Regions from separate parts of the Maritimibacter alexandrii genome, predicted to be linked through region 2. Evidence: riboswitches for the same ligand, from Rfam matches in the RefSeq annotation. Region 2 holds a riboswitch; the other holds the start of a gene.
The links. A riboswitch is a leader RNA that binds a small molecule or an ion and turns the genes downstream of it on or off. The one in region 2 is predicted to bind thiamine pyrophosphate.
Positions count from the first base shown of each region.

Region 1: another riboswitch for thiamine pyrophosphate. It lies ahead of FCT00_RS18680 (NUDIX hydrolase); the one in region 2 lies ahead of thiB (thiamine ABC transporter substrate binding subunit).

Region 1 is NZ_SWKQ01000015.1:2,362-6,774, reverse strand. Features, by position in the region: gene panC (pantoate--beta-alanine ligase) at 1-68, shown strand, start outside; gene FCT00_RS18685 (HPP family protein) at 85-1,236, opposite strand; TPP riboswitch at 1,336-1,452, shown strand; gene FCT00_RS18680 (NUDIX hydrolase) at 1,487-1,936, shown strand; gene thiD (bifunctional hydroxymethylpyrimidine kinase/phosphomethylpyrimidine kinase) at 1,933-2,739, shown strand; gene thiE (thiamine phosphate synthase) at 2,728-3,366, opposite strand; gene thiM (hydroxyethylthiazole kinase) at 3,363-4,166, opposite strand; gene thiC (phosphomethylpyrimidine synthase ThiC) at 4,163-4,413, opposite strand, start outside.
Region 2 is NZ_SWKQ01000009.1:925,352-929,764, forward strand. Features, by position in the region: gene FCT00_RS05485 (thioredoxin family protein) at 1-152, shown strand, start outside; gene FCT00_RS05490 (AEC family transporter) at 149-1,072, opposite strand; gene aroC (chorismate synthase) at 1,072-2,175, opposite strand; TPP riboswitch at 2,385-2,496, shown strand; gene thiB (thiamine ABC transporter substrate binding subunit) at 2,539-3,525, shown strand; gene FCT00_RS05505 (thiamine/thiamine pyrophosphate ABC transporter permease ThiP) at 3,501-4,413, shown strand, end outside.

The sequences.
Region 1 (4,413 bases), on a different contig from region 2:
ACAATGTCCCTGTCGCGGGTCTCGCAAGCGTCCCGGCTCCCGAAGATCACCCGCTCGAGCCGGCCTGACCCGGGCCGCCGCCTCTCAGTCCTGGGCTCGCAAACCGGACCGCGCGAGGGCGGCGATGAGATCCGTCCTGGTGACGATGCCGACGATCCGGCCCTTTTCAAGGACCGGCACCGCATCGACATCACCATCGGCCATCATCGGCAGGAGCACTCCGACCGGAGTCGCCGGTACCGCCCGAGGCCCGGCGACGCTCATGATGTCCTTGGCTCGGACCGGCTGCGTACGATCCTGGTCGATCAGGCGCCGAAACGCCGCGAGATAGCCACGGTCGAGCCGAAGCGCATCCTCGCGCGCTCGGTCGATCAGGTGAATCTGGAAGATCACGCCAAGATAATGCCCCTCGACCCCGGTCACCGGAAGCGATGTGAAGCGATGATGTCTGAACAGGTCCGCAATCTTTGACAGCGGAGTGTCTGGGCCAATGGTCACCAGATTACGCGACATGACGTCGGTCGCGAGAAGCGGACCTGTCCGGTGCGCGGCGGCCTGCAACTCGGCCGCGCCGATCAACCGCGCCAGGTCTTCGACACCCAGATTGAACGACTGGCGATACCGGTCCAGCAGCTCTTTCAGTTCTTCTCGGGACAGCCCGATGCGCTTGGCGGGATCGGGATCTTCGGTGCGGTGGCGACTTGGCTCATCGAACTGGCGGAATGGATATCTGCGCCCCGTGAGCCGGGCGTAGATCGCAGCACAGACGACCAGCGCGAGGGTGCCTGTGGCGACGGGCGCGATCGCGAACCAGAGTCCAAGTCGCTCGACCGCCTCCGGGCTCATCGCCGCTGTCATGGCGACCGCACCCGCCGGGGGATGGATCGCGCGACACAGGATGCCGACGGTAATCGTCAGCCCGACCGCAAGGGCGATCCGCAGGACAGGGTCAGCGACCGCGGAACAGACCACCACACCGACCAGTGCCGCGAGAGTGTTGCCCACCACCGCCGACCACGGCTGCGCCAACGGGCTGTTGGGCATTGCGAACAGCAGAACCGACGTCGCACCGAACGGGGCAATCAGGTAAAGGCCGAGCGTCAGGTCGACCACGGGCGACAACAGGAATGCGCCCGTCACCCCAAGCCCGATCAGGGCGCCGATCCCGGCGCGAAGGGCCTCGGCTGGCGAGGGGCGGCCAATAACCGGGCCAAGCGAACGGAACAGGGACTCCATGACTGCTGCCTTGTCTGTTTTGCCTAAAGTTTCAGCAAGCGACGGCAGGCGCAAGCACATCCGCCCGGCATTGAACCGGGCGCTCAGCCTGATAAGCTGCCGCTCACCTAGGGGTGTCCCGACAAGGGGCTGAGATATCGCTGGCGATTGCAGCGCGGTGACCCTTTGAACCTGATCCGGATCATGCCGGCGAAGGGACAGGATCGCAGCGCTCTCTTGCCCTTGCCGGCCTCAGCATGACGAGGCCGCCTTGCCATATCAACCGACAGACCCACGCCCGATCCCGGCGGCCATCGCCGTAGTCGTGCGCGACACCCAGGTGCTTCTCGTGCGTCGCGCCAATCCGCCCGATGCGGGCCTTTGGGGATTTCCCGGCGGCAGGATTGACCCGGGCGAACCCCTGTTCGACGCAGCCATCCGCGAACTGGCCGAGGAGACCGGCGTTTCCGCAGACCCGCTGCGGGTGATCACGGCGCTCGACGCCTTTGATCACGACGGCACCGGCACCTTGCGCCGCCATTTCATCCTGGTCGCCGTCCTGTGCCGCTGGACCGCCGGAGACCCGATTGCCGCAGATGACGCGCTCGAGGCCCGCTGGATCGAGATCACGGCGCTGAAGGAAGGCCACCTCGCGCTCAGCCGCGATGTGGCCGAGCTTGCGGATCACGCGGCCGCCCTGATGGCAGAGGTGCCGGCATGATCCCCAATGTTCTGAGCATTGCAGGCACCGATCCCTCGGGCGGCGCGGGTATTCAGGCCGATATCAAGACCTTCTCCGCGCTTGGCACCTATGCCTGTTCGGTCGTCATCGCCGTGGTTGCGCAGAACACCTGCGGCGTGCGGTCGTTTCAGGCGCTCGATCCCGCTTTCGTGGCCGACCAGATCGACGCGGTCTTCGACGACGTGCGCATCGACGCGGTGAAGATCGGCATGATCGCCAACGCCGGGATCGCCCGCGCGGTGTCCGACCGGCTGCGCCATCACGCGGCGCGCAACATCGTGCTGGACCCGGTGATGGTGGCGAAAAGCGGTCATGCCCTTCTGGACCCGCCGGCGGTTTCGGCACTGCGCGAGGCGCTGGTGCCTCTGGCAGCAGTCATCACACCGAACCTGCCCGAGGCCGCCGTCCTGCTGAACCGTCCCGACGACTGGACCGCCGTGACCATGACCGCCGCCCTGCCTGAACTCCTGTCTCTCGGGTCCGACTACGTTCTGCTCAAGGGCGGGCACCTGTCGGGCGCGGACAGTACCGACCTGCTGGCCGGCCCCGAAGGTACGCAGACGCTGCGCGCGCCCCGTATCACCACGACCAACGATCACGGCACGGGCTGTACCTTGTCCTCGGCCATTGCCGCGCTGTTGCCCTATCACGACATGCCCGGGGCCGTGACCCGCGCCAAGGCTTATCTGCATGCCGCGCTGGCCCAAAGCGATGCACTGGACGTGGGTCACGGACACGGGCCGGTGCATCATTTCCACGCACTCTGGGCGTCAGACGGTTAGCGCGTCGATCCTGTCCCTCAGGGCGCGGGCGGCGGCCTTGGGGTCGGGCTGGCCGCAGATGGCAGAAACCACGGCGACGCCCTGCGCCCCGGCCTTCAGGACCTGCGCCACGTGCTCGGCCTTCAGCCCGCCGATCGCCACGGCGGGCACCGGGCTGGCCGCAACCTGCGCCGCCAGCCCGTCAAAGCCCACGGGGGCCTTGTGATCCGGCTTGGAAGGCGTGGCAAAGACCGGCCCGGCCCCGATGTAATCGACCAGCGCCGGATCGACCGATGCCGCCAGCGCCGGCGTCTCGACCGAGAAACCCAGCACCATCGTCGCACCGATCCGGGCGCGGGCCTCGGCCACGGCCATGTCGCCCTGGCCGATGTGCAGCCCGTCTGCGCCAATCGCAATGGCGGCCTCCACGTCGTCATTCACGATCAGCACCGCGCCGGTCCCCGCCAGCGCCGCCTTCAGCATGCGGCCCGTCTCGATCATCCGTTCCGTATCGGCCGCTTTGTCCCGCAGCTGCACCACCGTCGCCCCGCCCGCCACAGCGGCGCGGGCCGTGGCGATCACGCCGACCCCGGCGCAGAGGCCGGGATCGAGCACGAGGTAAAGCGAGAGGTCGGGGCAGCACCTCACGCGAGCACCGCCGCATCGCGGATCGCCGCCCGCGCCAGCGCCTCCGGCGTGACCGCAGCCAGAGCATCGAGGAACAGTGGCGCAAAGCTTCCCGGCCCTGCCGCGCCTTCACCCGCCTTCGCCCCGGCTACGGCGAAATGCGCCAGCGCCGCGACGGTGGCGTCAAAGGCGTCGTCGGCCACCGCAGCATAGGCCCCGCAAAGGCAGGTCAGCGAACAGCCCAGGGCGGTGTTCATCGGCATGAAAGGCGAACCACCCTCGACCCGCACTGCGCGGGTGCCGTCGGTGACATAATCGACCTCGCCCGTCACCGCGACAACCGCACCGCTGGAGCGCGCCAGCCGACGCGCCCCCTCTTCCGCCGCCGCGACTGGATCACGCCCGTCGACGCCCTGCCCCCGGCTGGCTTCCCCGGCGAGCGACAGGATTTCCGAGGCATTGCCCCGGATGATCGTCGGGCGTTCGGCCACCAGCGCCTGCACGACCTCGCGCCGATAGGCCGTCGCCTGGCAGGCCACCGGATCCAGCACCCAGGGCCGCCCCGCGCCCCGCGCCCCCCGGATCGCTGCCTGCATTCCGGCGACGAAGGGCGGCGACAGGGTGCCGATGTTCACGGTCACGGCTCCGGCAATCCCGGCGAATTCCTCGGCCTCTTCCACGTCCGAAACCATGGCGGGGCTGGCCCCCGCTGCAAGCATCACATTTGCGGCGATGTTCATGGCGACGTAGTTGGTGACGCACTGCACCAGCGGCGGCGTGGCGCGCAGCGCGGTCAGAAGGGTGTTCGGTGCCTGGCTCATGCCTTGTCCTCCAGTGGGATATAAAGCGCTCCGCCGTCGCGGAATTTCTCGGCCACGCGCGCCATGCCGTCCTTCTGCGCTTCGGCGCGGATATCGTGAGAAATCCGCATGGAGCAGAATTTCGGCCCGCACATGGAGCAGAAATGCGCGACCTTATGGGCCTCCTTCGGCAGGGTTTCGTCATGCATCGAACGCGCAGTTTCGGGATCGAGCGAAAGGTTGAACTGGTCTTCCCACCTGAATTCGA
Region 2 (4,413 bases):
ACGACATCACCACGTCGTTCAAGGTTCCGCGCCGTTCGACCCTGATCGCGATCGGTCCCGACCGCAAGGAAATCGCCCGGATCGTCGCGGGAACGGCCTACGAGGATATCAAGGCTCTGTTCGACGCGGCGCTCGCCACCGCGACGGCCTAGACCAGCAGGAAAATCGCCACGTTGAGCGTCACGAAAGACGCGACCGTGGCCATCAAAAGCGCGAGCGAGGCGAGGCCTTCGTGCCCCGTCTCCTGCGCCAGAACCGTGTAGATCGTGAACATCGGGATCGCCGCCGACAGGATGACGGCGGTCCTCAGATCGCCGGCAAGGCCAAGCCCCAGCACGCCGAACAGGATCACGGCACCCACCGTCACCAGTGGATGCACCACCAGCTTGGCGAGCGAAATCTGCGCCGCCAGAGCGACATTGCCTTTCACCGAAAGCCCGGCAAGCGATCCGCCGATCACGACCAGCGCCAGCGCGGCGGCGGACCCCGCCACCATGCCGACGAGCCGGTCGACCGGCCCCGGCAGCGGCATCCCGATCACCGACACGACGAGGCCGAGGATCAGGCCGATCACCATCGGCCGCCGTATGACGCCGATCAGCACCTTGCCAATGTTCAGCCCCCCACCCTTGGACGCTTCGATCAGGGCGAGCGCCACGGGCACGATCACCACGTTCTCGACCAGCATGTTCATGGCGAGGATGAGCCCGGCGATATCGGGGAAGAGCAACAGCATCAGCGGCGCTCCGACGAAACCGGAGTTCGGGCAGGACGCACCCATCGCCCCGACAGCGCGGCGCTGCGGCCCGGTGATGGCCGAAAACCAGCCGAACGCGATCCCCATCGTGACCAGAGCCCCGGCGAGATACGCGGCCATGTAGGGCACGTTGAACACTTCGCCGATGTCCCGTGTCGCGACCGCGTTGAAGATCAGGGCAGGCAGCGCGATGTTCATGACATAGGCGCCGAACACCCGCATGTCCTGTGGCCGGAACACCCGCCAGCGGACCAGGCCATAGCCAAGCGCGATCGCCGCGAAGATCGGGAAGGTGATCCCGAGGATCGACAGCATCAGCCGATCTTGCCCCGTGGCCCGTCGCCGACCTGCGCCCGGTGCAGCATCAGATGATCGAGAATGACACAGGCCGCCATCGCTTCGCCCACCGGGACGGCGCGGATGCCGACGCAGGGGTCATGGCGCCCCTTTGTGACGATCTCGGCCGGCTCGCCCGTTTTCGTGATCGTCTTGCGCGGGGTCAGGATCGAAGACGTCGGCTTGACCGCGAACCGGCAGACGATGTCTTGCCCGGTCGAGATACCACCAAGAATGCCGCCCGCGTGGTTCGACGAAAACACCGGTTTTCCGTCGTTCCCCATATAGATCTCGTCCGCATTCCCCTCGCCCGTCAGGCAGGCCGCGTTCATGCCTTCACCGATCTCGACGCCCTTCACGGCGTTGATCGACATCATCGCAGCGGCCAGACCTGTGTCGAGTTTGGCATAGATCGGCGCCCCGAGGCCTGCGGGCGCACCGCGCACGACCACCTCGATCACCGCGCCGACGGACGAGCCCGCCTTGCGCAACCCGTCGAGGTAGTCGGCCCATGTCGCGGCGGCTTCGGCGTCCGGAACCCAGAACGGATTGCGCTCGATCTCGTCCCAGTCGAAACGGCTGCGGTCGATCTCGTGCTCGCCCATGCGGGTCATGTAGCCGCGCACCTCGATTCCCGGCACCAGCATCTTGAGCGCCTCACGCGCGATACCGCCCGCCGCGACGCGGGCCGCCGTTTCGCGCGCCGATGACCGCCCACCCCCGCGCGGATCGCGGATACCGTATTTCTGCCAATAGGTGATGTCGGCATGGCCGGGCCGGAACTTCTCGGCGATGTCGCCATAATCCTTGGACCGCTGATCGGTGTTCTCGATCATGAGCTGCACCGGCGTCCCGGTCGTCTCGCCCTCGTAGACACCCGACAGAATACGAACCGCGTCGGGTTCACGCCGCTGGGTCGTGTATTTGTTCTGGCCGGGTTTGCGCCGGTCCAGCCAGTGCTGGATCATCGCCTCGTCCAGCGCCACCCCCGGCGGCACACCGTCCACGGTCGCCCCAAGCGCAGGCCCGTGGCTTTCGCCCCAGGTCGTCACCCGAAAGATATGCCCGAAAGAGTTCATCATGGCCCGGCTCCTTTGCCGCTTCGGTAGCCGACCCCCCGGAAAACCTCAACTCTTCTTCGTTTCCGAAAACCTCGGGAGAGCGCGAGAGGGCTGGCCCTCTCGCACCGCCGCGGCCCGCCAGCGGCGGGACGTGGCTCCCAAAGCGCGTGCGCCAGCACGCACCTTTCGGTGACACCCCCTTGCGAGCACCGGGTTCGATGCATAGTGTCTGCCTCACCTCGGGGTGCCCGTGCGACGCAAGTCGTCCGGCTGAGATGCGAAAGCGAACCCGTTGAACCTGAACCGGCTAGCACCGGCGGAGGGAAGGTCAGGACCATCACAGGTCATCCTGCCGGACTTTCGCCCGTCGCAATGGAGGATGACATGAGAACACCCATCATCGCAGCGGGACTTGTGGGCTTGGCGAGCATCGCCAACGCGCAAGACACCCTTACTGTTTACACCTATGACAGCTTCGTCGCCGAATGGGGCCCCGGCCCCGTGATCGAAAAGGCGTTCGAGGCGCGTTGCGACTGCGACCTCGAATTCGTGGCCGTCGGCGACGGGGCCGAAATCCTGTCGCGCCTGCGGCTCGAGGGCGCCCGGACCGAGGCCGACGTCGTGCTCGGCCTCGACGAGAACCTTGCCGAAGCCGCCCGCGAAACCGCGCTGTTCGCGCCACACGGCATCGAAAGCCCGCAGCTCGACCTGCCGATCGAATGGCAGGACGAACTGTTCCTGCCCTTCGACTGGGGGTATTTCGCGTTCGTCTATGACAAGACCAAAGTGGACACCCCGCCGGCCTCGTTCGACGAGCTGGCCGACAGCGACCTGTCGATCCTCATTCAGGACCCGCGCTCGTCCACACCCGGCCTCGGTCTCGTCCTCTGGGTCAAGGCGGTCTACGGCGAAGAGGCGGGCGCGTATTGGGAGCGTCTGAACGACCAGATCGTCACCGTGACGAAAGGATGGTCCGAAGCCTATGGCATGTTCGTCGAGGGCGAGGCGGACATGGTCCTGTCCTACACCACATCGCCTGCCTATCACCTGATTGCCGAGGACGACGAAACCAAGGCGGCAGCCGCTTTTGACGACGGCCACTACCTGCAGATCGAAATCGCGGGCAAGGTCGCGTCGACCGAACAGGGCGAACTGGCCGATATGTTCATGGACTTCATGCTCACGGATGGGTTCCAGTCCGCGATCCCCACGACCAACTGGATGTACCCGGCAAAGATCCCGACCGAAGGCCTGCCGGACGGGTTCGAGACACTGCATGAGCCGGAGAATGCCCTGATCTATCTGGGGGCCGAGGCCGAAGCGATCCGTGACGACGCCATCGAGGAATGGCGCGCGGCATCGACGCGGTGACGCGGACCACCGGGGCGGGGGCCATTGCCCTCGCCCTCGTTCTCCTTCTGACTCTGGGCACGCTCGCGGCGGTTGCGGTTCGGGCCGAAGGCGTGGGCGGGTTCGGTGTGGCCGATTGGGCCGCCCTACGGTTCACGCTGCTGCAGGCAACGCTGTCGGCGGCCCTGTCGGTCGTGCTCGCGGTGCCTATCGGGCGGGCTTACGCGCGACGGCGATTTCCGGGCCGAAGTCTGCTGGTCATGTTGCTCGGTGCACCGTTCATCCTGCCCGTGATCGTTGCGGTCTTCGGGCTCATCAGCGTTTTCGGACGGTCCGGCATCGTCAGTCAGGCGCTCGTCGCCCTCGGCTTCGAACCCATTTCGATCTACGGCTTTCATGGCGTCGTGCTGGCGCATGTGTTCTTCAACCTCCCGCTTGCGACCCGGCTGGTTCTGCAAGGATGGCTCGCCATTCCCGCCGAACGCTTCCGCCTTGCCGCGTCGCTCGGCATGACTTCCCGCGATATAGCCCGGCATCTCGAAAGGCCGATGCTGCGCGAGGTGCTTCCGGGGGCTTTCCTCGTCGTTTTCCTGCTGTGCCTGACGTCTTTCGCCGTCGCGCTCGCCCTTGGCGGCGGCCCACGCGCCACGACCATCGAATTGGCGATCTATCAGGCGTTCCGTCTCGACTTCGACCTCGGCAAAGCGGCCCTTCTGGCGCTCGTGCAATTTGGCCTCGGTGCCGCCGTCGCGCTGGTCGCTTTGAAGGTCGCCCTGCCTTCCGGCTTCGGCTCCGGCCTCGACCGCGCCGTGATGCGCTGGGATGCGAATTCGCCCGCGTTGCGCGCGCTCGACGCCGCGTTGATCGCACTCGCCACGCTGTTTCTGGTTCTGCCCATGGCGATGATCG